Linked DNA regions of Caldimonas thermodepolymerans. Each later gene encodes a partner of the first gene's protein in a complex. Links are inferred from orthologs where the notes say so. Each region holds a gene or a part of one and is shown on either strand. Other genes may lie near its edges.

Region 1 (14,590 bases):
AGGCCGCCGGCCACCGCGCACAGCGCCGCGCCGACGCCGAACACCAGCGTGAACAGGCGCCGGATGTCCGAGCCCATCGCCAGCGCCATCTCGCGGTTGGACGCGCCCGCCCTCACCCGCATGCCGATGCGCGTGCGCACCACCAGCAGGTACAGCAGCGCCGCCACCGCCAGCCCGACCGCGATGATCAGCATCCGGTACGCCGGGTACTGGAAGCCGGGCCACAGCTCCACCGGCCCGGCCAGCGCCGCCGGCGGGTTGAGCAGGATGGGCTGCGCGCCCCAGATCATGCGCACCGCCTCGTTGCACATCAGCAGGATCGCGAAGGTGCCGAGCACCTGCGACAGGTGGTCGCGCTGGTAGAGCCGCCGCAGGATCGTCACTTCCAGCGCGATGCCGAACAGCGCGGTGCCGGCGATGCCGGCTGCCAGCCCCGCGAGGAAGGACCCCGAGGCCTGCGCCGCCGCCGCGGTGAGGTAGGCCCCCACCATGTACAGCGAGCCGTGCGCCAGGTTGATCATGTCCATGATCCCGAACACCAGCGTCAGCCCGGCGGCGAGCAGGAACAGCATCAGGCCGAACTGCAGGCCGTTGAGGGCCTGCTCGAGGATCAGCGTGGCGGTCATCCGCGCCCCCCTGCGGCCCGGCGCCCGCCCGGGCTGCGTCGGCGTGCAGGCAGGCGGCGCATCACTTCATCCTGCACTCGCCGACATAGGCGTCGGCATGGTCCTTGAAGACGGTGGACAGGGTGCGGTTGGTCACGCGCCCCTGCGCGTCCTTGACCACCACGCGCAGGTAGTAGTCCTGCACCGGGTGATGGTTGGTGTTGAAGCGGAACGCGCCGCGCACCGACTTGAAGTTGGCCGCCTTGAGCGCACGCCGCACGGCGTCCTTGTCCTCGATGCGGCCCTTGACGTCGCGGATCGCCGCATCGATCAGCATCGCGGCGTCATAGCCCTGGGAGGCGTACAGCGACGGCAGCCGGCCGTACTCCTTCTCGAAGTCGGCCACGAAGCGCTTGTTCTGCGGGTTGTCGAGGTCGTGCGCCCATTGCGAGGTGTTGAACATGCCGAGCATGGGATCGCCCACCGCGCGGATCACGTCCTCGTCGGCCGAGAATCCCGGGCCGAACAGCGTGACGTCCTTGGACAGGCCCGAGGAAACGAACTGCTTGATGAAGTTGATGCCCATGCCGCCGGGCAGGAAGATGTACAGCGCATCGGGCTGCGCGGCGCGGATCTGCGCCAGCTCGGGGGCGTAGTCCAGCTGCCCGAGCCGGGTGTAGATCTCCTGCACCACCTCGCCCTTGTAGAAGCGCTTGAAGCCGGTCAGCGCGTCCTTGCCGGCCGGGTAGTTGGGCGCCAGCAGCGCGACCTTCCTGAAGCCCTTGTCCGCCACCGTCTTGCCCACCGCCTCGTGCAGGTTGTCGTTCTGCCAGGCGACGTTGAAGTAGAACGGGTTGCACTGCGCACCGGCGTACTGCGACGGCCCGGCATTGGCGCTGATGTAGAAGGTCTGCGACGCGAAGATCGGCTGACCGATCGCCAGCATCACGTTGGAGAACACCACCCCGGTCATGAAGTCCACCTTGTCGCGCTTGAGCAGGCGGTCGGTGGTCTGGCGCGCCGCATCGGGGCTCTGCTGATCGTCGGCGACGATGACCTCGGCCGGCAGCCCGCCCAGCTTCCCGCCGGTGTGCTTCAGTGCCAGGTTGAAGCCGTCGCGGATGTCGATGCCCAGGCCCGCGCCCGGCCCGGACAGGGTGCTGAGAAACCCGATCTTGACACGGTCGGCAGCGGGGGCGCCGGTCGCCGCGGCCGCCAGGGTCAACGCAAGGACAAGATGACGCAAGGGCTCGGACATCACGGTCTCCTGGTGTGGGTGGAACGGAAGGCGCAAGCATGCACGAAGTCGGGGGCTTCCCGACAGCGGGTTACACCGCACCCGGCTTGAGCCGGTAGCGCTGCAGCTTGCCGGTCTCGGTGCGCGGCAGCGAGTCGCGGAACTCGATCGCGCGCGGGTACTTGTACGGCGCGATGCTGCGCTTGACGAAGTCCTGCAGCTCCTGCACCAGCGCCTCGCCCGGGCGGTGCCCCTCGCGCAGCACGACGAAGGCCTTGACGAGCTGGCCGCGCTCCTCGTCGGGCACCCCGATCACCGCGCATTCGGCCACCGCAGGGTGCGCCAGCAGGGCATCCTCCACCTCGGGCGCGGCGATGTTGTAGCCGGCCGAGACGATCAGGTCGTCGGTGCGTGACTGGAAGTGGAAGTAGCCTCGCTCGTCGAGCACGTAGGCGTCGCCGGTGACGTTCCAGCCGTGCTTCACGTACTGGCGCTGCCGCTCGTCGGCCAGGTAGCGGCATCCGGTCGGCCCCTTGACCGCCAGGTGCCCGATCACCCCGGGCGCGACCGGCCGGCCCTCGTCGTCCAGCACGCAGGCCTGGTAGCCCGGCACCACGGTGCCGGTCGCGCCGGGCACGGCATGCGCCTCGTCGGCCGAGATGAAGATGTGCAGCATCTCGGTCGAGCCGATGCCGTCGATCAGCTCGATCCCGGTGGCGTCCTTCCAGAGCTGGCGGGTGGCCGCCGGCAACGCCTCGCCGGCCGAGACGCACTTGCGCAGCGTGCCGCCGTGCGGCGCGCCGATGCGCAGGCGCTTCGCGTCGGCGGCCATCGCGCGGTACGAGGTCGGCGCGGTGAACAGCACGGTGGCCCCGAACTCCTGGATCGCCGGCAGCAGCAGCGGGGGCGCGGCCTTCTCCAGCAGCACGGTGGAGGCACCGATGCTCATCGGGAACAGCAGCAGGCCGCCCAGGCCGAAGGTGAAGGCCAGCGGCGGGCTGCCGATGAACACGTCGTCGGGCGCGGCCTTCAACACGTGCGGCGGCCAGCACGCGCAGATCGCCATCACGTCGCGGTGGAAGTGCATCGTGCCCTTGGGCTGGCCGGTGGTGCCGGAGGTGAAGGCAATGATGCAGGTGTCGTCCGCCGCGGTCGCGACATTGTCGAACTGTGCGCCCTGGCGCGCCATCGCCGCCTCCAGCCCCTGCGGCGACGGGTCCCGGAAGTGGCGCAGCTGCTGCAGCGTCGGGCACTGCGCCGCGGCCGCCTCGAGCTCCCCGGCCAGCGAATGGTCGCACAGCGCGTGCGAGACCTGGGCCTTGTCGATGATCTGCTTCAGCTCCTTGGCGCGCAGCAGCGGCATCGTCGCCACCGCGATGCCGCCGGCCTTCATCACCGCGAACCAGCAGGCCGCCAGCATCGGGTTGTTCGGCGCGCGCAGCAGCACCCGGTTGCCGGGCACCAGGCCCATCTCGCGCACCAGCACGTGGGCGATGCGGTTGGCCTGCGCCTGCAGCTGCGCGTAGGTCCAGCACACGCCCCCCGGCGCCCGGATGCACGGCCGGTCGCCCTGCCCGCTCTCGACCCAGCGGTCGAGCAGCTCGTGGGCACAGTTCAGCCGCGCGGGAAACTGCAGCTCGGGCAGCGTGAAGAGGAACTCCGGCTGCAGCTCCGGCGGCGGCAGGTGGTCGCGCGCGAAGGTGTCGACATGGGCGGTGTACGTCATGGCGCATGCTCCTTCTCAGGCTCGGGCGGCCTTGAGCAGCTCGCGGGCGATGATGAGCTGCTGCACTTCGGTCGCTCCTTCGTAGATGCGCAGGGCACGGATCTCGCGGTACAGCCGCTCGACCGTCTGCCCGCTGGTCACCCCCAGGCCGCCCCACATCTGCACGGCCGCATCGATGACCTGCTGGGCGCCTTCGGTGGCGGCCATCTTGGCCATCGCGGCCTCCTGCGTCACGGACTGCCCCTGGTCGCGCAGCCAGGCCGCGCGGTAGGTCAGCAAGGCGGCGCTGTCGATGGTGGTGGCCATCTGCGCCAGCCTGGCCTGGGTGAGCTGGAAGTCCGCCAGCGTCTGGTTGAACATGCGACGCGTGGTGGCACGCTGCAGCGCCTCGTCCAGCGCGCGGCGCGCGAAGCCGAGCGCGGCAGCCGCCACCGAGGTGCGGAACACGTCCAGCGTGCGCATCGCGAGCTTGAAGCCCGCACCCGGCATGCCCAGCCGGTTGGCCGCCGGGATGCGGCAGCCGCTGAATCGCAGCCGCGCCAGCGGGTGCGGCGCGATCACGTCGATGCGCTCGGCGATCTCGAAGCCGGGCGTGCCCGCCTCGACGATGAAGGCCGAGATGCCGCGCGCGCCGGGCGCCTCGCCGGTGCGCGCGAACACCACGTAGAGGTCGGCGATGCCGCCGTTGGAGATCCAGGTCTTCTCGCCGTCGAGCACGACCTGCCCTCCCTCCTCGCGCGCGGCGCACTGCATCGCCGCGACGTCCGAGCCGGCCTCGGGTTCGGACAGCGCGAAGGCACAGATCACCTCGCCGCGCGCCACGCGCGGCAGCCAGTGCGCACGCTGTCCGGGCGTGCCTTCCAGGCTGATCGCCCCCGAGCCCAGCCCCTGCATCGCGAACGCGAAGTCCGCCAGCCCGTCGTGGCGGGCCAGCGTCTCGCGGATCAGGCAGATCGCGCGGGTGTCGATCGGGGCAGTGCCGTCGGCCACCGCGTGACGCAACCAGCCGCCCTCGCCCAGCAGCCGCACCAGCGTGCGGCAGGTGGCATCGACGTCCGCCCCGTGGGCGGCGCCGGGCAGCCGCTCCTGCGCCCAGGCGTCCAGCGCCTGCACGAGGCGCCGGTGGCGCTCCTCGAAGAACGGCCAGTCGAGATAGCGGGTGTCGCTCATGGCCGTCTCCTGCTCCTGGCTTCAGTTGCCCTCGAAGGTCGGGCGGCGCTTCTCGACGAAGGCGTGGTAGGCCCGCGAGAAGTCCTCGGTCAGCATGCACAGGGCCTGGGCCTGCGCCTCGGCCTCGATGGCCTGGTCGATGCCCATGTCCCATTCCTGGTGCAGCATGGCCTTGGTCAGGCCGTTCGCAAATGTCGGGCCATGCGCCAGCTCGTGCGCCAGTGCTTGCGCCTGCTCGAGCAGATGCTCCGGCTCGCACAGGCGGTTGAAGAAGCCCCATTGCAGGCCCTCCTCGCCCCCCATCGCACGGCCGGTGTAGAGCAGCTCGCTGGCCCGGCCCTGTCCGATGATGCGCGGCAGCAGCGCGCAGGCGCCCATGTCGCAGCCCGCCAGCCCGACACGGTTGAACAGGAAGGCGGTGCGGCTGCGCGCCGTGCCGTAGCGCAGGTCCGAGGCCATCGCGATGATCGCGCCGGCACCGGCACAGACCCCGTCCACCGCGGCGACGATGGGCTGCGGACAGTGCCGCATCGCCTTGACCAGGTCCCCGGTCATGCGGGTGAACATCAGCAGCTCCGGCGCCTTGAGCCGCAGCAGCGGGCCGATGATCTCGTGCACGTCGCCGCCGGAGCAGAAGTTGCCGCCTGCGCCGGTGACCACGACCGCCTGCACGTCCTCGGCGTGGCGCAGCCGGCCGAACAGGTCGCGCAGCTCGGCGTAGGCATCGAAGGTCAGCGGGTTCTTGCGCTGCGGCCGGTCCAGCGTGACGGTGCCCACGCGCTCGTGCACCGTCCAGCGGAAATGCCGCGCCTCGTAGCCGGACAGCCGGATGCGGTTGCCGGCCACCAGGGCCGGGTCGACACGGGGTTGATCTGCGGACATCGTCACACCACCTCCTGGGACTGGTTCTGGCGCGCGGCCATGTGCACTCGCAACCGGCCAAGCAGCTCGTACAGCGTCTTGCGATCGCCATAGCTCAGGTCGGAAAACAGCTCGATGACCCAGGCCTCGTGCTCGCTCGCGATGCGCTCGAACACCTCGCGGCCCTGGCGCGTCAGCTTGAGCAGGAAGGAGCGCCGGTCGTCGGGCACCGCCTCGCGCACGACCAGGCCCTCCTTCTCCAGCTCGTCGGTCAGGCCGGTGATGCTGCCGCCGGTCACCATCAGGTAGCGCGACAGCGCGTTCATGCGCAGCCCCTCCGGGTGACGGTGCAGCTGGGCCAGGTAGTCGAAGCGAGCCAGCGTGATGCCGAAGCGCGCGCGCAGGCGCTTGCGGATCTCGGTCTCGATCTGCGTGGTGCACGACAGCAGGCGCAGCCACAGCTTCAAGGCCATGTGGTCGTCCGACGCCACCCGGGCCTCCAGCCCGATGCGGTGATCGTCCAGCGGGGAGACGGGCTTGCGCTTCATGCCAGCTCCCCGCCGCAGATCGCGATCGCCTGGCCGTTGACCGCGCCGGCCGCCTCCCCGCACAGCCAGCGCACCGCGTCGGCCACCTCCTGCGGTTGCACGATGCGCCCCTGCGGATTGCCGGCGGCGAACTGCGCGCGCACCTCGCCGGCGCTGCGGCCGGTCTTCTCGACGACGCGGGCGATGCTGTCGCGCAGGATGTCGGTGTCGGTATAGCCCGGGCACACCGCGTTGACGGTGACGCCCTGTCGCGCCACCTCCAGCGCCAGGGCGCGCGTCAGCCCCACCACGCCGTGCTTGGCGGCCACGTAGGCCGAGACGTACGCGTACCCCTTCAGCCCGGCGGTGCTGGCGATGTTGACGATGCGGCCCCAGCCGGCCTCGAGCATGTCGGGCAGCGCCTGCTGCGCGCACAGGAAGCTGCCGGTGAGGTTCACCGCCAGCATGCGCTGCCACAACGCCGCCGAGGTCTTGCGAAACGGCGCGCTCTCGGCCTGGCCCGCGTTGTTGACCAGGATGGCCACCGGCCCCAGCCGCCCGCGCGCCGCGGCGAACGCCGCCTGCACCGCCTCGGCCTCGGCCACGTCGACCGCCACCGCGGCATGCGGGCCGCCCGGCAGCTCGCGCGCGAGCGCCTGCAGCGCGTCGTGATGGCGTCCCATCAGGGTCAGGCGCGCCCCCTCGGCAGCCAGCGTGCGCGCGATCGCCGCGCCGATGCCGCGCGCCGCGCCGGTGACCACTGCATGACGTCCTGGCAGGCCCATGCGCTCACACCCCCAATGCCAGGTTGGCCTGCTGCAGCGGCGACAGCCCCGCGACCTGCGCCGCGGCCGCCTTCTCGCGTTCCAGGTTGCGCTCCAGCTGCGTCTTGGCCGCGCGGTACGGGCGGGGCCATTCGAGATCGGTGTAGCCGATCCGGGCCGCCTCCATCAGCGTCCAGGCCGGGTTGGCCAGGTGCGGCCGCGCGATCGCGCACAGGTCGGCACGGCCGGCGGCGATGATGCTGTTGACGTGGTCCGCCTCGGAGATCGCCCCGACCGCGATCGTGGGGATGCCCGCCTCGTTGCGGATGCGGTCGGCAAAGGGCGTCTGGTACATGCGCCCGTACACCGGCTGCTGGCGCACGCTGACCTGGCCCGAGGAGCAGTCGATCATGTCGGCACCGGCGGCCTTGAAGGCGCGCGCGATCTCGACCGCGTCGTCGGGCGTCGTGCCGCCCTCGACCCAGTCGTGCGCCGAGATGCGTACCGACATCGGCAGGTGCCCGGGCCAGGCCTCGCGCATCGCGCGGAACACCTCGAGCGGATAGCGCAGCCGGTTCTCCAGCGGCCCGCCGTACTCGTCGTCACGCCGGTTGGTCAGCGGCGAGATGAAGGCCGACAACAGGTAGCCGTGCGCGCAGTGCAGTTCCAGCCAGTCGAAGCCGGCCGCGGCGGCGCGCCGCGTCGCGGCGACGAAATCGGCCTTGACACGGTCCATGTCCTCGCGGGTCATCGCGCGCGGCACCGGGCCGTCCTCAAGGTAGGGCACCGCCGAGGCCGAGATCAGCGGCCAGTTGCCTTGCGGCAGCGGCCGGTCGGCGCCCTCGCCCTCCCAGGGGGCGTTGGTCGAGCCCTTGGGGCCGGCATGGCCCAGCTGCAGCGCGATCTTCGCGTCGGTATGCGCATGCACGTAGTCGACGATGCGCTGCCAGGCCTGCTGCTGGGCGTCGTTCCACAGCCCCGGGCAATGCGGCGTGATGCGCGCATCGGGTGACACGCAGGTCATCTCGGCGAACACCAGGCCCGCCCCGCCCATCGCGCGGGCGCCCAGGTGCACCAGGTGGTAGTCGCCCGGGATGCCGTCGACGGCCGAGTACTGCGCCATCGGCGAGACCACGACGCGGTTCTTGAGCTGGAGGCCGCGCACGCGGTACGGCGTGAACATCGGCGGCACCGGCTGCGCGTGCGGCGCGCGCCGCACCCCGCTGCGCTCGGCCAGCCAGTCCTCGTAGCGTTCGACGTAGCCGCGGTCGCGCAGGCGCAGGTTCTCGTGGCTGATGCGCTGCGAGCGCGTCAGCAGCGAGTAGGCGAACTGCTCGGGCGGCAGGTGCACGTAGCGCCTGACGTTCTCGAACCACTCGGTCGAGTTGCGCGCCGCGTTCTGGATGCGCAGCACCTCGACGCTGCGCACCGCCTCGTAGTCCTGCAGCGCGCCCATCAGGTCGCCGCGGCGTTGCCCGATGCAGCGCGCCAGCTCGATCGCATCCTCCAGCGCCAGCTTGGTGCCCGAGCCGATCGAGAAGTGCGCCGTGTGCGCCGCGTCGCCCATCAGCACCACGGGCGCGCGCCCGTTGTGATGCACCCAGGTCCGGCAGACCACGCGCGGGAAGCGGATCCACTGTGCCGAGCCGCGCAGGTGCGCCGCGTTGGACATCAGCCGGTGGCCGTCCAGGTACTTCGAGAACAGCGTCTCGCAGAACGCGATGGCCTCTTCCTTGTCCATCCGGTCGAGGCCCGCGGCCCGCCAGACCTCCTCGGGCGTCTCGACGATGAAGGTCGAGGTGTCCGTGTCGAAGCGGTAGGCGTGGGCCTGGAACCAGCCGAACTCGGTTTCCTCGAAGGCGAAGGTGAAGGCGTCGAACAGCTTGTGCGTGCCCAGCCACACGAAGCGGCAACGACGCAGGTCGATGTCGGGCTGGAACACGTGGGCATACCGGTTGCGGATGCGGCTGTTCAGCCCGTCGGACGCGATGATCAGGTCGGCATCGGCGAACTGCTCGTCGCTTTCCACCTCGGTCTCGAACTGCAGCTTCACGCCCAGCGCCTCGCAGCGCGCCTGCAGGATGTTGAGCAGCCGCTTGCGACCGATTCCGCAGAAGCCGTGTCCGCCCGAGCGCACCGTGCGGCCGCGGATGTGGATCTCGATGTCGTCCCAGTGGTTGAAGGCATCCAGGATCGCCTGCGCGGTCGGCGCGTCGGCCGCCTGCAGGTTGCCCAGGGTCTGGTCCGAGAACACCACGCCCCAGCCGAAGGTGTCGTACGGCCGGTTGCGCTCCACCACGGTGATGTCGTGGCCCGGATCCGCCTTCTTCATCAGGAGGGCGAAGTACAGGCCGGCCGGCCCGCCGCCGATGCAGACGATCTTCATGCCAGGACACTTTAGGTCTCAAGTATTGAGACTTCAATGAATTTCTCGCCGGCCGGCCTCATGGTTTCTACCGAGCCCCCGTCGCACCGGCGGCCTGCCGGATCGGCCCGGAGTTCGTCCACAATTGACGTTTACGTTCACGTCAATCCCACACGACCTTTCAGGAGCACGAACATGGACATCCAGGGCAAGGTTTTCATCGTCACCGGCGGCGCCTCGGGGCTGGGTGAAGGCGCGGCACGCATGCTCGCGCGCGAGGGCGGCAAGGTGGTGATCGCGGACCTGCAGGTCGACAAGGGCGAGGCCGTCGCCCGCGAGCTGGGCGGCGCCTTCGTCAAGTGCGACGTCGCCAGCGAGGCCGACGGCAAGGCGGTGGTCGAGAAGGCCACCTCGCTGGGCAAGCTGGTCGGCCTGGTCAACTGCGCCGGCATCGCCCCGGCAGCCAAGACCGTGGGCAAGGACGGTGCCCACCCCCTGGACCTCTACACCAAGGTGATCACGGTCAACCTGATCGGCACCTTCAACATGATCCGCCTGGCCGCCGAGGCCATGTGCAGGAACGAGCCCGAGCCCACCGGCGAGCGCGGCGTGCTGATCTCCACCGCCTCGGTGGCGGCCTACGACGGCCAGATCGGCCAGGCCGCCTACTCGGCCTCCAAGGGCGGCGTGGTCGGCATGACGCTGCCCATCGCCCGCGACCTGGCGCGCAACGGCATCCGCAACATGACCATCGCCCCGGGCATCTTCGGCACGCCGATGCTGTTCGGCATGCCCAAGGAGGTGCAGGATTCGCTGGCCGCCAGCGTGCCCTTCCCCTCGCGCCTGGGCACGCCCGAGGACTACGCCAAGCTGGTGCATGCGATCGTCACCAACGAGATGCTCAACGGCGAGGTGATCCGCCTCGACGGCGCGATCCGCCTGGCTCCGCGCTGATCGTCCCGGGCTCGGGTAACGCTTCGACACGCAGGCGGAGCACGGCGCCGCCGTAAGATGCCCCGGCACTCCCGGCCGCCAGGCGACTGGCGGCGCCCGCCAGACCCACGAGGAGTCCCATGAAGCTGCGCCTTGCCCTTTCCTGCCTGGCCGCCGCGGCCCTGTGCGCCGGCTGCGCCACCGCCCCCGAGTTCCGCTACACCCCGCCGGACGAACCCGAGGCCGCGTCCGGCTACATCGACAAGCCGGGCTGGGCCACGAAGACCTTCGCGGTCGCCGCCGCCAACCCGCTGGCCACCGACGCCGGCTACCAGATCCTCCGGGCCGGCGGCTCGGCGGTCGACGCGGCGATCGCGGTGCAGATGGTGCTGACCCTGGTCGAGCCGCAGTCCAGCGGCATCGGCGGCGGCGCCTTCCTGCTGCACTGGAACGGCCAGCAGCTCGAGGCCTACGACGGCCGCGAAACCGCGCCGGCGGCAGCCGACGAGAACCTCTTCCTCAAGCCCGATGGCCAGCCCATGGCCTTCTACGAAGGCGTGGTCGGCGGCCGCTCGGTGGGCGTGCCCGGCACGCTGCGCATGCTGGAGCTGGCGCACAAGGAACACGGCCGCCTGCCCTGGGCCACGCTGTTCCAGCCCGCCATCACGCTGGCGGAAAACGGCTTCCGGGTCAGCCCGCGGCTGCACGCCCTGCTGCGCAGCGAGCAGCACCTGAAGAAGGACCCGGTGGCCGCGCGCTATTTCTACAAGCCCGACGGCGACCCGCGTGACGTCGGCATGGTGCTGCGCAACCCCGAGCTGGCCGCGGTGCTGCGCGAGGTCGCCGCGCGCGGCGCGGATGCCTTCTACACCGGCGCGATCGCGCGCGACATCGTCGCCAAGGTGCAGGGCCACCCGACCAACCCGGGGCGCATGACCGAGCAGGACCTGGCCAGCTACCGGCCGAAGAAGCGCGAGGCGCTGTGCTCGGACTGGCTGCGCTACCGCCTGTGCGGCTTCCCGCCGCCCTCGTCCGGCCACATCGCGATCGCGCAGATCCTGGGCATCATGGAGCACGCCGCGCCGGTGGCGCAGCCGCTGGTCGACGGCCTGCCCGGCCCCGACCTGCTGCACGTCTACACCGAGGCGGCCCGGCTGGCCTTCGCCGACCGCGCCCGATACGTCGCCGACCCGGACTTCGTCCAGCCCCCCGCCGGCTCCTGGCGCAGCCTGATCGACCCCGCCTACCTGAAGGAGCGCGCCGCGGCCATCGGTGTGCAGTCCATGAAGACGGCCAAGCCCGGCGCGCCGCGCGGCGGCGCGGTGGCCTACGCCCCGCAAGCGGACCAGGTCGAGCGCGGCACCTCGCACATCTCCATCGTCGACCGCTACGGCAATGCGCTGGCGATGACCACGACGATCGAGGACCAGTTCGGGGCGCGCCAGATGGTGCGCGGCTTCCTGCTCAACAACGAGCTGACCGACTTCTCCTTCGCGCCCGCGGCCGACGGCCTGCCGGTCGCCAACCGCGTCCAGCCGGGCAAGCGCCCCCGCTCCAGCATGAGCCCCACGCTGGTGTTCGAGCAGGGCACGAACCGGCTGGTGATGAGCCTGGGCTCGCCCGGCGGCGCGGCCATCATCCACTACACCGCCAAGACGCTGCTCGGCACCCTGCAGTGGGGCCTGGACGCGCAGCAGGCGATCAGCCTGCCCAACTTCGGCTCCAACAACGGCCCGACGCTGCTGGAGGAAAAGCGCTTCCCGGCCGCCACGCTGGAGGCGCTGCGTGCGCGCGGCCACGAGATCCGCGAGATGAACATGACCAGCGGCCTGCAGGCCATCCAGCGCACGGCCGAGGGCTGGTTCGGCGGCGCCGACCCGCGCCGCGAAGGCATCGTGATGGGCGACTGAGCGCCTGCACCGGCGGGAACCCCGCCGCCCCGGCCGGGCGGCGGCTTGGGTAGACTCCTGCAGTGATCCCGCCGAGCTTCAAGCAAGACCTCCTCGCACGCGCCGACATCGTCCAGATCGTCGGCCGCTACGTGCAGCTCAAGAAGGCCGGCATCAACTTCAAGGGGCTGTGCCCCTTCCACAACGAGAAGACCCCCAGCTTCATCGTCAGCCCGACGCGCCAGACCTACCACTGCTTCGGCTGCGGCGCGCACGGCAACGCGATCGACTTCCTGATGGAGCACGGCGGGCTGGGCTACGTCGACGCGGTGCGCGAGCTGGCACAGGAATTCGGCCTGCAGGTCCCCGAGGAGCACGGCACCCCCGAGCAGCGCGCCCAGGCCGCGCAGGAGCGCGAGCGCCGCGCCACGCTCACCGACGTGCTGGGCCGTGCGGCCGAGCACTACCGCAAGCAGCTCAAGGCCAGCCCCCGGGCGGTGCAGTACCTCAAGGGCCGCGGCCTGACCGGCGGGATCGCGGCCCGCTTCGGGCTGGGCTACGCCCCGCCCGGATGGCGCACGCTGGCCAGCGTCTTCCCGCAGTACGACGACCCGCTGCTGACCGAGTCGGGCCTGGTGATCGCCCAGGGCGAAGGCGAGGAGGCGCGCCACTATGACCGCTTCCGCGACCGCATCATGTTCCCGATCCGCAACGTGCGCGGCGAGGTGATCGGCTTCGGCGGGCGCGTGATCGACGAGGGCGAGCCGAAGTACCTGAATTCCCCCGAGACGCCCGTGTTCGTCAAGGGTCGCGAGCTGTACGGCCTGTACGAGGCGCGCGCCGCGCTGCGCGAGCGCGGCTACGCGCTGGTGGTCGAAGGCTACATGGACGTGGTCGCGCTGGCCCAGCTGGGCTTTCCCAACGCGGTGGCCACCCTCGGCACCGCCTGCACCGCCGAGCACGTGCAGAAGCTGTTCCGCTTCACCGACCAGGTCGTGTTCAGCTTCGACGGCGATGCCGCCGGCCGGCGCGCCGCGGCCCGCGCGCTGGAAGCCGCCCTGCCCCACGTGACCGACACCCGCAGCGCGCGCTTCCTGTTCCTGCCGCCCGAGCACGACCCCGACTCCTACATCCGCGCCTTCGGGCCCGAGGCCTTCGAGCGCTGCGTCGCCGAGGCCGTGCCGCTGTCGCGCCAGCTGGTCGAGACCGCCCGCGAAGGCTGCGAGCTGGGCAGCGCCGAGGGCCGGGCGCGCTTCCTGGCGCAGGCGCGCCCGCTGTGGCAGGCGCTGCCCGACGGCCTGCTGCGCCGCCAGATCTTGGCCGAGCTGGCGCAGCACGCCGCGATGCCGGTCGACGAGCTGCATCAGGCCTGGATCGGCGACGGCGGCCATGCCGCGCCGTCCCACCGGCCGGCCGGGCGCGAGGCCGGGGGCCCCGGCAGCCGCCCGGGCCGGCGCCCGCCCGCCTCGCGCCGGCTGCTGTCGGGCACTCCCACGTTGCTCGACCGGGCGCTGTGGCTGCTGGTATGCCGCTGCGAGCTGTGGAACGAGCTGTCGCCGGCGGCCCACGACCTGCTGGCCGAGCAGGTCGCCCCCTACGGCCCGGCCTTTGCCTGGATCGAGCGGCACCTGAACGACCAGGGCCCGGTCAGCGCCACCACCCTGCTGGAAGAAATGGCACGCGAGGACTTCGGCAACGGCAGCGAGGCGCTGGTGCAGCGCCTGCGCGAGCTGCACGAGCCCGAGGACGGCGTGGACCTGTCGTGCGAGCTGGCCATCGTGGTGGACCGGCTGCTGCTGCGTGCGCTGGAGGACGAGCGGGCCATGCTGTTCGAATCCGGCGCCCTCGACCCCGAGACCTTGCAGCGGGCGCGCGAGTTGCTCGACCAGTGCAAGGCGCTGAAAGACCGCATCGAAAGCCTGGTCGCCGCCCGCGACCGTTGATTTGCCACGGTTTTCGGCCCTTGACAAACCCGTTTTTTTGACAAACAGGGATGCGTCGGCGATAATTTCCGGTTTGATGCGCGGCAAGAGTGACAGCAGCACCTTCCGGATCCGGCCACCCGCGACACGGGGATGATCAGGCCAAACCCTCCCGCAAGGGCTGCCCTCGAAGACAGTTCACGCCAGCTTGCCCACCTGAGCCGACGCTTGACCTTCGGATCGATGTCCTCATCTGTTCCGGATCAGACGCGTCAGGCTCTGTCCTGCCTGCCAGTTTTCCCGCATGTGCCCGCCGGTGGCGTCATGCGGCCTGCCGGCTGGCCGTCTGAGCCCAGATCCATCCGAGGAAGTTCATGACCGCGAAGAAATCCGCCCCCGCGAAATCCACCGCCAAGGCTGCCAAGGCCACGGAGACCGAAGAGAAGAAGGTCACCAAGGCGGCCGCGGCGAAGGAAGAGAAGGAAAAGACCAAGCCGGCTGCCAAGGCCGCCGCGAAGACCACCCGCGCGGCCAGGAGCAGCGCGGCCGACGACGGCAAGCCCAAGGCCAAGCGCGGCCGCAAGCCCAAGG
Region 2 (14,438 bases), 210 kb from region 1 along the record:
GCACAAGGGCTTCGCGCACAGCGAGGTGGCGCTGTCGGCGGGCGTGCAGCGCATGGTGCGCTCCGACCTGGGCGCCGCCGGCGTGATGTTCACGATCGACACCGAATCCGGCTTCAAGGACGTGGTGTTCATCACCTCCAGCTACGGCCTGGGCGAGACGGTGGTGCAGGGTGCGGTGAACCCGGACGAGTTCTACGTGCACAAGCCGGCGCTGAAGAACGGCAAGTTCCCGATCATCCGCCGCAACCTGGGCTCCAAGCTGATCAAGATGGAGTTCGCGACGCCGCAGGAGAAGGCCGCCAGCGGCAAGCTGGTCAAGACGGTCGACACGCCGCCCGAGCAGCGCAACCGCTATTCGCTGACCGATGCCGATGTCGTCGAGCTGGCCCGCTACGCGCTCATCATCGAGGAGCACTACGGCCGCCCGATGGACATCGAGTGGGGCAAGGACGGCGGCGACGGCCAGCTGTACATCCTGCAGGCGCGTCCCGAGACGGTGAAGAGCCAGGCCGACGGCAAGGTCGAGCAGCGCTACAAGCTCAAGGGCCAGGGTACCGTGCTGGCCGAAGGCCGCGCGATCGGCCAGAAGATCGGCACCGGCCGCGTGCGCATCGTCCACTCGATCTCCGAGATGGACAAGGTCCAGCCCGGTGACGTGCTGGTGACCGACATGACCGACCCCAACTGGGAGCCGGTCATGAAGAAGGCCTCGGCCATCGTCACGAACCGCGGCGGCCGCACCTGCCACGCCGCCATCATCGCGCGCGAGCTGGGCATCCCGGCCGTGGTCGGTTGCGGCAACGCCACCGAGGTGCTGAAGGACGGCGCCCTGGTCACCGTGGCCTGCTCGGAGGGCGACACCGGCTACATCTACGACGGCCTGCTCGAGACCGAGATCACCGAGGTGCGTCGCGGCGAGATGCCGTACTGCCCGGTCAAGATCATGATGAACGTGGGCAACCCGCAGCTGGCGTTCGACTTCGCGCAGATGCCCAACGCCGGCGTCGGCCTGGCCCGCCTCGAGTTCATCATCAACAACAACATCGGGGTGCACCCCAAGGCCATCCTCGACTATCCGAACGTCGACAGCGAGCTGAAGAAGGCGGTCGAGTCGGTCGCGCGCGGCCATGCCTCGCCGCGGGCCTTCTACGTCGACAAGCTCGCCGAGGGCATCGCCACCATCGCCGCGGCGTTCTGGCCCAAGCCGGTCATCGTGCGCCTGTCGGACTTCAAGTCCAACGAGTACCGCAAGCTGATCGGCGGCTCGCGCTACGAGCCCGAGGAAGAGAACCCCATGCTGGGCTTCCGCGGTGCGTCGCGCTACATCAGCGAGGAGTTCGCCGAGGCCTTCGCGATGGAGTGCGAGGCCATCAAGCGCGTGCGCAACGACATGGGCCTGGACAACGTCGAGATCATGGTGCCGTTCGTGCGTACCCTGAAGCAGGCCGAGCGCGTCACCCAGCTGCTGGCCGAGCACGGGCTGCAGCGCGGCAAGGACAACCTGCGCGTCATCATGATGTGCGAGGTGCCGAGCAACGCCATCTTGGCCGAGCAGTTCCTGGAGTACTTCGACGGGATGTCGATCGGCTCCAACGACCTGACGCAGCTGACCCTGGGCCTGGACCGCGATTCCGGCCTGGAGCTGCTGGCGCATGACTTCGACGAGCGCGACGCCGCCGTCAAGGCGCTGATCTCGCGCGCGATCGCCGCCTGCCGCGCGGTGGGCAAGTACGTCGGCATCTGCGGCCAGGGCCCGAGCGACCACCCGGACTTCGCCGAGTGGCTGGCGCAGGAAGGCATCGTGTCCATCTCGCTGAACCCGGACACCGTGATCGACACCTGGCAGCGCCTGGCCGAGCGCAAGTAAGGCGCCCGCGGTCCCTGACGAAGGCTCCCCACGGGGAGCCTTTTTCGTTCCTGTGGCTAGGGAAACTCCGGATCTCGCTTGTTCCGGGATGCGCCCGTCGTGTCAGAAATCTGTAAGGCTCGGGCCAAGAATGGTTACAGGATCACGAGACAAAGGTAAGCGATGCTGTTCCTGGCATCCGCGGTCAAGCTGATCGCAGAAATTGCCCTGATGGCGTTCGTGGGGCAATGGCTGCTGGGTCTCATTGCCGGTCGCCACCGGGACAGCAATCTCTTCTACCAGATCTTCTGCATCCTCACGCGGCCCTTCGTGAAGGCGGCGCGGCTGATCTCGCCCCGCATCGTGATCGACGCCCACGTGCCCCTGGTGGCCTTCCTCCTGCTGGCTCTGGCCTGGGTGGTGGCCACGCTGACGGTCATCAGCATCTGTGTCGAGATCGGAGTGCAGGCATGTCGGTGAACCAAGGAACCGCTTTCCACCACCGCTGGCACTACCGTCGCCTCAAGTGGGAGGCGATGTTCTGGCTCGCGCTCGGCCGCAACGCCCGGGCGCAGGCGGTGTTCGACCGGATGCTCGACGAGTTCCCGGGCGATCCATACGCGCTGACCAGCCGGGCGCATCTGCTGGCCACCGCCGGCCGGCGCGAGGAGGCGATCGCCGACTACCGCGAGTTGACCGACCGGCACCCCGACTACGGGGCGGCGGCCTGGTTCAACTACGCCTTCCTGCTCGAGGAGGCCGGCCGCTACGGCGAGGCCGAGGCCGCCTTCCGCCGGGCACTCGAACTCGATCCCAAGCTGGATCGTGCGTGGTACGGCCTGGGCCTCGTGCTCATCCGCGCGCACCGCTTCGACGAGGCCATCGAGGCCCTCAAGCGCAACACCGAACTGCAGCCCATGAGCCCGTATGCCTGGTACCAGCTGGCGCGGGTGCATGTGGATCGTCACGAGCCCGAAGAGGCGGCGAAGATCATCCGCCATCTCAAGGGCTTCGAGCCCAAGGTCGCCGCTCAGCTGGAGCGCGAAACCGGCTTGGCCGTGTGACGTGGCAGGCCGCCATGCCGGTGACGGCGTGGCGTCAGGCCCCGCGCAGCCCGGCTGCAGGCTTGCAGGAGGAGACGCAAGCGGGTTGCTTTCGTGCTCCGGGCGTGCCGTCCGGGGCGTGCACACCAGAGGAGACCACTGCCATGCAGTTGACAAGCAAACACGAAGCGTACTGGCGGAAGAACCTCCGGATCAGCGCCATCCTGACGCTGATCTGGTTCTTCGTCACCTTCGTGATCGGATATTTCGCCCGCGATCTCAACTTCACGTTCTTTGGCTGGCCATTCAGCTTCTGGGTGGGCGCCCAGGGAGCCCTGATCGTGTACCTGCTGATCATCGTCTACTACGCCAGGTACATGAACAGGCTGGATCAGGAACACGGCGTTGCCGAGGAGGACTGACACATGGCCGGACTCACCCCCACCGCAGGCGGCAGCGGCTCGAGCGCAGCCGCGAATGCCGCGTTCCGCAAGCAGCTCAACAAGGTGTACGGCTGGTACACCGGCGGCTTCATCATCTTCGTGCTGGTGCTGGCCGTCCTGGAGCAGATGGGCCTGCCCCGGAACTGGATCGGTTTCATCTTCCTGCTCGCCACCGTGCTGCTGTATGCCGGCATCGGCATCATGAGCCGCACGAGCGACGCAGCCGAGTACTACGTCGCCGGGCGCCGCGTGCCGGCCATCTACAACGGCATGGCCACCGGCGCCGACTGGATGTCCGCCGCATCCTTCATCGGCATGGCCGGTACGCTGTACCTCACCGGCTACAGCGGCCTGGCCTTCATCATGGGCTGGACCGGCGGCTACTGCCTGGTGGCGCTGTTCCTGGCGCCGTACCTGCGCAAGTTCGGGCAGTTCACCATCCCTGACTTCCTGGGCGCGCGCTATGGCGGGAACCTGGCCCGCCTGATCGGCATCGCCGCGGCGATCCTGTGCTCCTTCACCTATGTGGTGGCGCAGATCTACGGCGTGGGCATCATCACCGCCCGCCTGTCGGGGCTGGCGTTCGAGATCGGGATCTTCGTCGGCCTGGGTGGCATCCTGGTCTGCTCGTTCCTCGGCGGCATGCGTGCCGTGACCTGGACGCAGGTGGCGCAGTACATCATCCTGATCATCGCCTACATGATCCCGGTGGTCTGGCTGTCGGTGAAGCAGACCAACATTCCGCTGCCGCAGCTCGTCTACGGCTACCAGCTGCAGAAGGTGACCGAGGCCGAAGCCCGCCTGCGCAACGATCCGAAGGAGCTCGAGGTCATCGAGATCTTCAAGCAGCAGGCGGCCGCGGCCGAGGCCAAGCTGAAGGACGTGCCCGCCGCGATGGCAGCCGACAAGGCCGCCGCCGAGCAGCGCCTGGCCGACCTGAAGGCCCAGAATGCGCCGCTGGCCGAGATCCAGGCCGCCGAGAAGGCGCTCGCCGCGCTGCCGCAGACCGAGGCGGAGGCGCGCCAGGCCTACACCGCGGCCAAGACCGCGGCAGAGGCGCGCGCCAAGCCGCTGGGAGGCATGCCGCCGCACGCGCAGGTGTTCGCGGGCGACCCGAACGGCTCGGAGGCGGAGCAGGCGACCTTCGTGAAGTCCCGGCGCAACTTCCTCGCGCTGGTGTTCTGCCTCATGGTCGGTACCGCCGCGCTGCCGCACATCCTGATGCGCTACTACACCACGCCGTCGGTGAAGGAAGCGCGCGAGTCGGTGGCCTGGTCGCTGTTCTTCATCTTCCTGCTGTACTTCACGGCGCCGGCGCTGGCGGTGCTGGTCAAGTACGAGGTGTTCACCTTGCTGGTGGGCACGCCGTTCGACCAGCTGCCTGACTGGATTGCCGCCTGGAGCCGGGTTGACCCGTCGCTGCTGTCGGTGACCGACGTCAACAAGGACGGCATCTTCCAGCTCGGCGAGATGAAGATCGGCGGCGACATCATCGTGCTGGCCACTCCGGCGATCGGCGGCCTGCCGTACGTGGTGTCCGGCATGGTGGCCGCGGGTGGTCTGGCGGCCGCGCTGTCGACCGCCGACGGCCTGCTGCTGACCATCGCGAACGCGCTGTCGCACGACCTGTACTACAAGATGATCGACCCGAACGCGCCCACCTCCCGCCGCGTCATGATCTCCAAGATGCTGCTGCTGGTGGTGGCCCTGTGTGCCGCGTACGTGGCCGCGCAGAAGCCCGCGGACATCCTGTTCCTGGTCTCTGCCGCGTTCTCGTTCGCAGCCGCCGCGTTCTTCCCGGCCCTCGTGCTCGGCATCTTCTGGAAGCGTGCGACCAGCGCGGGTGCCGTGTGCGGCATGGTTGCCGGCCTGGGCCTGACCTTCTACTACATGGCCACGACCCAGCCCTGGCTGCGCCGCGTGTTCGGCGTCACCGACCCGATCGAGCTGTGGTGGGGCATCGAGCCGATCTCGGCCGGCCTGTTCGGCGTGCCGGTGGGCTTTGCGGTGATCATCATCGTCAGCCTGATCACGCCGGCGCCCAAGAAGGAGATCCAGGAACTGGTCGAACACGTCCGGTATCCGAACCTGAAGTCGGCCTGAGGCCGGCTTCGGTTGCGCGACGGGCCGCCACCTGCCCAGGGCGGCCCGGTTCCTCCAGCCCGCCATCCCGGCGGGCTTTTTTGTTGCAAATCTGCTATACTTTGCCGCTTTCCTTGCCGCACCCGGCTATTGGGGCGCAATCCGGAAGGGAAGGGTGGACCTTCATCCGGGCGGCGTCGCGACGGTGTGACGCCCCGGGGCGGCTTTCCTGCGCAGGGTCCGACAGGACCAGGGCGCGAATCCACAAGGAGTGTTCATGCGTCACTATGAAATCGTCTTGCTGATCCATCCGGATCAAAGCGAGCAGGTCGGTGCGATGGTCGAGCGTTACAAGAACGTCTTGACCAACGCCGGTGGCAAGGTCCACCGTGTCGAGGACTGGGGCCGCCGCCAGCTGGCCTACATGATCCAGAAGCTCGCCAAAGCGCACTACGTCTGCCTCAACATCGAGTGCAGCAAGGAAACGCTGCAAGAGCTGGAAACCGCCTTCCGCTTCAACGACGCCGTGCTGCGCCACCTGACGGTGCAGAAGAGCAAGGCCGAAACCGCCCCGTCCGTGATGATGAAGGCGGTCGAGAAGGAAGAGGCGAAGAAGGCGCAACAGGAAGCGTCGGCCTGACGGCGAGGCTGCGGCCGTAGCCCCTGCATCGACGCGGCTTGATGAACCGGCTGGTTCTGAGTGCAAGCATCGTCGAGCGTGGTGGCATGCGCTACACGCCCGCCGGCCTTCCGGCCCTCGACCTGCGCCTGGCGCACGAGTCGACGGTGACGGAAGCCGGGCACCCCCGCCAGGTCCGCATGGAGCTGAGGTCGGTGGTGATCGGGCCGATGGCAGAGCGCCTGAACCGGATCGAGCTGGGCGTGCCCCAGCAGTTCGCCGGCTTCCTCGCTGCGCAGCGCAACGGTCGCGGGGTGGTGTTCCACATCACCGAGCTTCTCTGAACCACGCTTTGTATTCGGATCGACAGATAGACATTTAGGAGGTCGTCATGCCCCCGCCCCGTAGCAAGTTTTCCAAGGACCGCAAAGGTCGTCGCAACCAGCAGTCCCTGCTGTTCAAGCGCAAGCGTTTCTGCCGCTTCACCGTCGCCGGCGTTGAAGAGATCGACTACAAGGACGTCGATACCCTGCGCGACTTCATCGGCGAGAACGGCAAGATCATCCCGGCCCGCCTGACCGGCACCCGCGCCATCTACCAGCGCCAGCTGTCGACGGCCATCAAGCGCGCCCGTTTCCTGGCGCTGCTGCCGTACACCGACCAGCACAAGGTCTGAGGAGCCCGAACAATGCAAGTGATCCTGCTCGAAAAAGTGGCCAACCTCGGCAACCTGGGCGACGTGGTCAAGGTGAAGGACGGCTATGCCCGCAACTACCTGATCCCGACCGGCACCGCCCGTCGTGCCACCGAAGCGGCCATCAAGGAATTCGAAGCCAAGCGCGCCGAGCTCGAGAAGGCTGCGGCCGAGAAGCTGGCAGCGGCCCAGGCGCAGGCCGAGAAGCTGTCCGGCATCACGGTCCAGATCGCCCAGAAGGCCGGCGTCGACGGCCGCCTGTTCGGTTCCGTGACCACCTACGACATCGCGCAAGGCCTGGGCAAGCTGGGCTTCGAGGTCGCCAAGGCGCAGGTCCGCCTGCCCACCGGCCCGCTCAAGACCGTCGGCGAGCACCCGGTGTCGGTGGCGCTGCACACCGATGTCGTGGTCGACATCACCGTCAGCGTGGTGCCCGAGTCCGACTGAGGCGCCTCGCGGCTGCTGCAGTCCTGGCAAGGCCGGTCGCAAGACCGGCCTTTTGCTTTTCCGGGGCGGCCCCGGGGCTTCATCCCCAGGCTGTCCAACGTTTGTCCACAGACTTGTTCCCTTGCCATGCCAGGGGGCTGGTCCTAAGCTCTTTGCCTTATGTCTGCCATCCCGAGCGGTACCGAATTTCCTGGGGCGGCGCCGCGCAGCGGCGGCGCCGACGACGAGGTCGCGCGCCTGCGCGTGCCGCCGCATTCGATCGAGGCAGAGCAGAGCGTGCTGGGCGGCCTGCTGCTGGACAACGGCGCCTGGGACCGGGCGGGCGACCTGCTGACCGACAGCGACTTCTACCGCTACGAGCACCGCCTGATCTACACGGCGATCGGGGCGCTGATCAACGCCAGCAAGCCGGCCGACGTGATCACCGTCTACGAGCACCTGCAGAGCCTGGGCAAGGCCGAGGAGTGCGGTGGCCTGCAGTACCTGAACGCGCTGGCCCAGAGCGTGCCCAGCGCCGCGAACCTGCGCCGCTATGCCGAGATCGTGCGCGAGCGCGCCGTGCTGCGCAAGCTGGTGGCTGCCAGCGACGAGATCGCCACCGCGGCCTTCAACCCGCAGGGCCGGCCGGTGTCGCAGATCCTCGACGAGGCCGAGGGCAAGATCTTCAAGATCGGCGAGGAGGGCTCGCGCGCCAAGCAAGGCTTCCATTCGATGGACTCCCTGGTCGTCGAGCTGCTGGACCGGGTGCAGGAACTGGCCGAGAACGGTGCCGAGGATGTCACGGGCGTGCGTACCGGCTTCTTCGACCTGGACCGCATGACGGCCGGCCTGCAGCCGGGCGACCTGATCATCCTGGCGGCGCGCCCGTCGATGGGCAAGACCGCGTTCGCGCTGAACATCGCCGAGCACGTGGCGGTCAACGAGGGGCTGCCGGTGGTGGTGTTCTCGATGGAAATGGGGGCGGCCCAGCTGGCGCTGCGGGTGGTCGGTTCGCTCGGCCGCATCGACCAGCAGCACCTGCGCACCGGCGCCTTGCGCGACGACGAATGGTCGCGCCTGTCGGAGGCGGTGGAGCGGCTGCGCAACGCCAGCATCTTCATCGACGAGACGCCGGGCCTGTCGCCGAGCGAGCTGCGTGCCCGGGCGCGGCGCCAGGCGCGCCAGTGCGGCCAGCTCGGCCTGATCGTGGTCGACTACCTGCAGCTGATGAGCGGCAGCAGCAACACCAGCGAGGAGAACCGGGCGACCGTGATCGGCGAGATCTCGCGCGGCCTCAAGGCGCTGGCCAAGGAGCTGCGCTGCCCGGTGATCGCGCTGTCGCAGCTCAACCGCAGCGTGGAATCGCGCACCGACAAGCGGCCGATGATGTCCGACCTGCGCGAATCGGGCGCCATCGAGCAGGACGCGGACGTGATCATGTTCATCTACCGCGACGAGTACTACACCAAGGAAGCCTGCAAGGAGCCGGGCGTCGCCGAGATCATCATCGGCAAGCAGCGTAACGGCCCGGTGGGCACCGTGAAGCTGGCCTTCCTGAAGCCGCTGACCAAGTTCGAGAACCTGGCTCCCGGCAGCTTCGGCGGCGACGAGTACTGAGGCGCCGCGAGGCCTTGCCCCAGGAAGGAACGGCTCCCCGGGGGGAGCCGTTTGCGCACCTGCAGGCCAGGGGCGTCAGAGCACGTCGCTGGCGAAGTCCGCCAGCCGCGAGCGCTCGCCACGAGCCAGCGTGACGTGGCCGCTGTGCGGCCAGCCCTTGAAGCGGTCGACCACGTAGGTCAGCCCCGAGCTGCCTTCGGTCAGGTAGGGCGTGTCGATCTGCGCCAGGTTGCCCAGGCAGACGATCTTGGTGCCCGGGCCGGCGCGCGTGATCAGCGTCTTCATCTGCTTGGGCGTGAGGTTCTGTGCCTCGTCGATGATGACGTACTTGTTCAGGAAGGTGCGCCCGCGCATGAAGTTCAGGCTCTTGATCTTGATCTTCGAGCGCACCAGCTCGTTGGTCGCCGCGCGGCCCCATTCGCCGGCACCGGTGTCGGCCTTGGCGAGCACCTCCAGGTTGTCGTCCAGCGCGCCCATCCAGGGCGACATCTTCTCTTCCTCGGTGCCGGGCAGGTAGCCGATGTCCTCGCCCACGGGCACCGTCACCCGCGTGACGATGATCTCGGTGTAGCGGCGTTCATCGAGCACCTGGCTCAGGCCTGCGGCCAGCGTCATCAGCGTCTTGCCGGTACCGGCCGTGCCGGTCAGGGTCACGAAGTCGCACTCCGGGTCCATCAGCAGGTTGAGCGCGAAGTTCTGCTCGCGGTTGCGTGCGACCACGCCCCAGACCGCATTCTTCTGGTGCGTGTACTCCTTGAGCGTGCGCAGCACCGCGGTCTTGCCGGTGATCTCGGTGACCTTGGCGTACAGCGGCGCGACGCCGGGTGCTTCCAGGTAGACGAACTGGTTGATCAGCAGGCTGGGCACCAGCGGGCCGCTGATGCGGTAGTAGGTATAGCCGCCTTGCTGCCAGCTCTCCATCGTCTTGCCGTGACGCTCCCAGAAGTCCGGGGGCAGCGCCATCACGCCGGTGTAGAGCAGGTCGACGTCGTCCAGCGTCTTGTCGTTGTAGTAGTCCTCGGCCGGCAGTCCCAGGGCACGCGCCTTGATGCGCATGTTGATGTCCTTGGACACCAGCGTGACGTCGCGCTCCGGATGCTGCTCGCGCAGCGCGCGCACCACGCCGAGGATCTGGTTGTCGGCCTTGCCGCGTGGCAGGCTGTCCGGCAGCTCGACGTTGAGCAGCTGGGTCTGGAAGAACAGGTGGCCGCCGGCTTCGCGGTGGCCGGTGCGCGACAGCGGGATGCCCTCCTCGGGCATCTGGCCCGGGTGGCCGGCCACCAGGGCATCCAGTTCGCGGCTGACCTGGCGTGCGTTGCGGGCCACCTCGGACATGCCGCGCTTGTGGCTGTCGAGTTCCTCGAGCGTGACCATCGGCAGGTAGATGTCGTGTTCGTCGAAGCGGAACAGCGACATCGGATCGTGCATCAGCACGTTGGTGTCCAGCACGAACAGCCGCTTGGGGCCTGCCGGGGCGGTGCGCCGGGAGCTGCCCGAGCGGGCGCGGGCGGGGGACTTGGCCGGGGCCGGGGCGGCGGGCCTGGCCTGCTGCGGCGGACGCGTCACCGGAAGGTGCTTCTCGACCGGGTCGAACAGGTCGAGCACTGCAGGCGATGCCGGCTCTGCCTTGGAGGAACGTTTCGCCGCCCGCGGCGCAGCCTGGGCGTCGATGTCGGCAAGGGACAGGATGGTGGCCTTTTTGGCAGGAGGTTTCGGCAGTGGCATTGCGAAGTGACGATGTCGGGCGTCAGGCTGCGAAAACAAAAAGCCGCACAGCAAGCTGTGCGGCTTTGCGATTCATGCTTGAGTCCAGCGCAAGGGCATGGGCCCATTATGCACAAGTCGAATACGGGATCAACGGCGTCGCGCGTGCGGCGCGGCGGCCGCGCCACGGCGCTCAGGCAGCCTTCTTGAGGGCCTTGACGGCCTTGAGCACTTCCTCGACGTGGCCGGCGACCTTGATGCCGCGCCATTCATGGCGCAGGATGCCGTCGCCGTCGATCACGAAGGTGCTGCGCTCGATGCCCTTGACCTTCTTGCCGTACATGATCTTGTTCTTCACCACGCCGAACATGTGACAGAGCTTTTCTTCGGTGTCGGCGATCAGTTCGAACGGCAGGTCGAGGTTGGCCTTGAACTTGTCGTGCGAGGCCATGTTGTCGCGCGAGACTCCGAACACCACGGCACCGGCCTTCACGAAGTCCTTGTGCCTGTCGCGGAATTGCATCGCCTCGGTGGTGCAGCCTGGAGTATTGTCCTTGGGGTAAAAGTACAGCACGACCGTCTGCCCGGCATAAGCCTGCGGCGTGTACTTCACACCGCCAGTCGCGAGCGCTTCAAATTCCGGAAGGGGTTTATTCAGAGCTGGCGTCATGTAGGTTTATTTGAAGTGGTGCGCCTGTGCGGCGTAGCACTTGATTATACCGGCTCCCGTCAAGTCCCAAGCTCCGTGCGGGCTTGTACGGGGCCGGCGGCGTTCATTCGGCGAGCAGCAGGGCGGCCACCACCGAGCGCCCCTCGGACACGAGGATGTTGTAGGTGCGGCAGGCCGCCCCCGTGTCCATCGTCTCGATGCCGATGCCGCGCTCGATCAGCGGGCGCAGGGTCTCGGGCCGGGCGAACTGCAGCTTCGGCCCGCTGCCGAACAGCACCACCTCCGGCTGCAGTCGCGCCACCTGTTCGAAGTGCTCGGCGCGCAGGTCTTCGACGCGCGTGCACGGCCAGGCCGCGACGTCCCCCCGGAAGGGCACGACGATGCTGCTGCGATGCAGCTGGCCGTTGACGGTCACGCCTTCGGGGCCGTGAGCGCCGATCACGTTGGCGGAATCGATCCGGTCGGGCTGCAGTTTCACGATGACGTCAGAAACATGCGCGGATGCGCGGCAAGGAGGGGAATGCGCCTGCGGCACGGGAGATACGTGTGGTTAAATTATAGGTTTTGCACTGCAGCATCGGCCCCAAATCCCTGCTGGTGCCGGTCTTTCCACCTGCGGAGGTTCCCGTGAAGCCTGTGTCCAAGTCCGCCAAGCTCGCCAACGTCTGTTACGACATCCGGGGGCCTGTGCTGGAGAAGGCACGCCAGATGGAGGAAGAGGGCCACAAGATCATCAAGCTGAACATCGGCAACCTCGCCGCGTTCGGCCTGGAGCCGCCCGAGGAGATCGTGCAGGACATGATCCGCAACGTCCCGCACACGGCCGGCTACACCGACTCCAAGGGCCTGTTCGCGCCGCGCAAGGCGGTCGTGCACTACACGCAGGAAAAGAACATCCGCGGTGTGACCGTCGACGACGTGTTCCTCGGCAACGGCGCCTCCGAGCTGATCGGCATGGCGATGAACGCGCTGCTCAACAACGGCGACGAGGTCCTGATCCCGGCGCCCGACTATCCGCTGTACACCGCGGTGGTGTCGCTGTCGGGCGGCACGCCGGTGCACTACATGTGCGACGAGCAGTCCGACTGGCTGCCCGACGTGGCCGACATCAAGGCCAAGATCACGCCGCGCACCAAGGCGCTGGTGGTGATCAACCCCAACAACCCGACCGGCGCGCTGTACCCGGAAGCGCTGCTGAAGGAGCTGGTCGAGGTGGCGCGCCAGCACCAGCTGATCATCTTCGCCGACGAGATCTACGACAAGACGCTCTACGACGGCAACACCCACACCAGCATCGCCTCGCTGGCCGACGACGTGCTGTTCGTGACCTTCAACGGGCTGTCGAAGAACTACCGCTCCTGCGGCTACCGGGCTGGCTGGATGGTGGTCTCGGGCGAGAAGAAGCACGCGCAGGACTACATCGAGGGCCTGAACATGCTGGCCTCGATGCGCCTGTGCGCCAACACGCCGGGGCAGCTGGCGATCCAGACCGCGCTGGGCGGCTACCAGAGCATCAAGGACCTGGTCGCGCCGACCGGGCGCCTGTGCCGCCAGCGCGACCTGGCGTACCAGCTGCTGACCGAGATCCCCGGCGTCAGCTGCGTCAAGCCGAAGGCGGCGCTGTACATGTTCCCGCGGCTGGATCCGAAGGTTTATCCGATCCAGGACGACCAGCAGTTCGCCTACGAGCTGCTGGCCGAGGAAAAAGTGCTGATCGTGCAGGGCACCGGCTTCAACTGGCCGCAGCCGGACCACTTCCGGGTGGTGTTCCTGCCGAACTCCGACGACCTGACGGAGGCGTTCGGACGCATCGCGCGCTTCCTCGAGAACTACCGCAAACGTCATTCCTACTGAAATTCCACTGTTCACATTCCTATGAATCCCATCCGCATCGGATTGCTGGGCGCCGGCGTCGTCGCCAGCGGTGTCGTCAAGGTCCTGCAGCGCAACCAGACCGAAATCCAGCGTCGCGCCGGCCGCGGGATCGAGATCGCCCGCGTGGCCGTGCGCAACCCCGAGAAGGCGCGCGCCGCGCTCGGTTCCGATGTCGAGCTGACCACCGATTTCGACGCGCTGGTGACCGACCCGGCGATCGACATCGTCGTCGAGCTGATCGGCGGCACGACCCGCGCCAAGGAGCTGGTGCTCAAGGCCATCGAGGCCGGCAAGCACGTCGTGACGGCCAACAAGGCGCTGCTGGCGGTGCATGGCACCGAGATCTTCGAGGCGGCCAGCGCCAAGGGCGTGATGGTGGCCTTCGAGGCTGCCGTGGCCGGCGGCATCCCGATCATCAAGGCGCTGCGCGAGGGGCTGACCGCCAACCGCATCCAGTGGATCGCCGGGATCATCAACGGCACGACCAACTTCATCCTCAGCGAGATGCGCTCGCGCGGACTGGACTTCGACACCGTGCTGAAGGAGGCCCAGCGCCTGGGCTATGCCGAGGCCGACCCGACCTTCGACATCGAGGGCATCGACGCGGCGCACAAGGCGGCCATCATGAGCGCGATCGCCTTCGGGGTGCCGGTGCAGTTCGACAAGGCCTATGTGGAGGGCATCACCAAGCTGCAGGCGGCCGACATCACCTATGCCGAACAGCTGGGCTACCGCATCAAGCTGCTGGGCATCACCAAGCGCCGCGAGCACGGCATCGAACTGCGCGTGCACCCGACGCTGGTGCCGCAGTCGCGCCTGATCGCCAACGTCGAGGGCGCGATGAACGCCGTCGTCGTCCATGGCGACGCGGTGGGCGCGACCCTGTACTACGGCAAGGGCGCGGGCTCGGAGCCGACCGCCTCGGCGGTGGTGGCCGACCTGGTGGACGTGACGCGCCTGCACACCGCCGATCCGGACCATCGCGTGCCGTACCTGGCCTTCCAGCCGCATGCGCTGGACGACACGCCCGTCCTGCCGATGGACCAGGTGGTGACCTCGTTCTACCTGCGGCTGCGCGTGGCCGACCAGGCCGGCGTGCTGGCACGCATCACCGGCATCCTGGCCGAGCACGACATCTCGATCGATGCCGTGCTGCAGCGCGAGGCGGGGGACGACGAGAACCAGACCGACCTCATCATCCTGACGCACGACACCGAGGAAGGGCGCATGAACCGCGCGATGGCTCAGATGGAGGCGCTGCCCACGGTGCTGCAGCCCATCGTGCGCATCCGCAAGGAAGAGCTGAACTGAACGCGTCGGTCTGAACGGAGTTCCAAGTGAAGTACATCAGCACCCGTGGCGACCGCACGCCCCGCGGCTTCTCCGAAATCCTGCTCGAAGGCCTGGCCCCGGACGGCG

Evidence for each region.
Region 2: the proteins of dnaG (region 1) and dnaB are in contact, whole or in part, in a crystal structure (PDB 2R6A), measured with the Geobacillus stearothermophilus proteins. The link is inferred for Caldimonas thermodepolymerans from one-to-one orthologs. Residues at the interface, in WP_049624496.1 of Geobacillus stearothermophilus: Lys456, Leu457, Leu458, Pro459, Ala460, Asn463, Ala464, Leu467, Leu535, Leu536, Ile537, Ala538, Gln544, Glu545, Asp548, Tyr549, His552; in WP_033016901.1 of Geobacillus stearothermophilus: Ser13, Glu15, Ala16, Gln18, Glu91, Leu92, Asp94, Ala95, Val96, Pro97, Thr98, Ala99, Ala100, Asn101, Tyr104, Tyr105, Ile108.

Annotation. Positions count from the first base shown.
Region 1 is NZ_CP064338.1:2,280,289-2,294,878, forward strand. What follows is about bases 11,629-14,590. They hold dnaG (DNA primase), read left to right. Parts: upstream 11,629-12,160; coding sequence 12,161-14,020; downstream 14,021-14,590. Other genes in these bases: ggt (gamma-glutamyltransferase), read left to right, coding at 11,629-12,098; rpoD (RNA polymerase sigma factor RpoD), read left to right, coding at 14,374-14,590. Outside these bases: IS481_RS10715 (branched-chain amino acid ABC transporter permease), read right to left, coding at 1-626; IS481_RS10720 (ABC transporter substrate-binding protein), read right to left, coding at 688-1,863; IS481_RS18370 (AMP-binding protein), read right to left, coding at 1,934-3,568; IS481_RS18375 (acyl-CoA dehydrogenase family protein), read right to left, coding at 3,584-4,738; IS481_RS10730 (enoyl-CoA hydratase family protein), read right to left, coding at 4,760-5,620; IS481_RS10735 (MarR family winged helix-turn-helix transcriptional regulator), read right to left, coding at 5,623-6,147; IS481_RS10740 (SDR family NAD(P)-dependent oxidoreductase), read right to left, coding at 6,144-6,911; IS481_RS10745 (bifunctional salicylyl-CoA 5-hydroxylase/oxidoreductase), read right to left, coding at 6,916-9,276; IS481_RS10750 (3-hydroxyacyl-CoA dehydrogenase), read left to right, coding at 9,451-10,209; more of ggt, read left to right, coding at 10,329-11,628. UniProt on the Escherichia coli protein: RNA polymerase that catalyzes the synthesis of short RNA molecules used as primers for DNA polymerase during DNA replication.
Region 2 is NZ_CP064338.1:2,074,268-2,088,705, reverse strand. The notes cover bases 6,742-9,551. They hold dnaB (replicative DNA helicase), read left to right. Parts: upstream 6,742-7,333; coding sequence 7,334-8,770; downstream 8,771-9,551. Other genes in these bases: IS481_RS09710 (PhoH family protein), read right to left, coding at 8,846-9,551; rplI (50S ribosomal protein L9), read left to right, coding at 6,742-7,174. Outside these bases: ppsA (phosphoenolpyruvate synthase), read left to right, coding at 1-1,867; IS481_RS09755 (hypothetical protein), read left to right, coding at 2,030-2,326; IS481_RS09750 (tetratricopeptide repeat protein), read left to right, coding at 2,317-2,910; IS481_RS09745 (DUF4212 domain-containing protein), read left to right, coding at 3,054-3,311; IS481_RS09740 (sodium:solute symporter family protein), read left to right, coding at 3,315-5,435; rpsF (30S ribosomal protein S6), read left to right, coding at 5,692-6,054; priB (primosomal replication protein N), read left to right, coding at 6,096-6,377; rpsR (30S ribosomal protein S18), read left to right, coding at 6,425-6,709; more of rplI, read left to right, coding at 6,722-6,741; more of IS481_RS09710, read right to left, coding at 9,552-10,495; IS481_RS09705 (peroxiredoxin), read right to left, coding at 10,668-11,144; IS481_RS09700 (Mth938-like domain-containing protein), read right to left, coding at 11,248-11,622; IS481_RS09695 (pyridoxal phosphate-dependent aminotransferase), read left to right, coding at 11,772-12,998; IS481_RS09690 (homoserine dehydrogenase), read left to right, coding at 13,020-14,330; thrC (threonine synthase), read left to right, coding at 14,357-14,438. UniProt on the Escherichia coli protein: The main replicative DNA helicase, it participates in initiation and elongation during chromosome replication. Travels ahead of the DNA replisome, separating dsDNA into templates for DNA synthesis.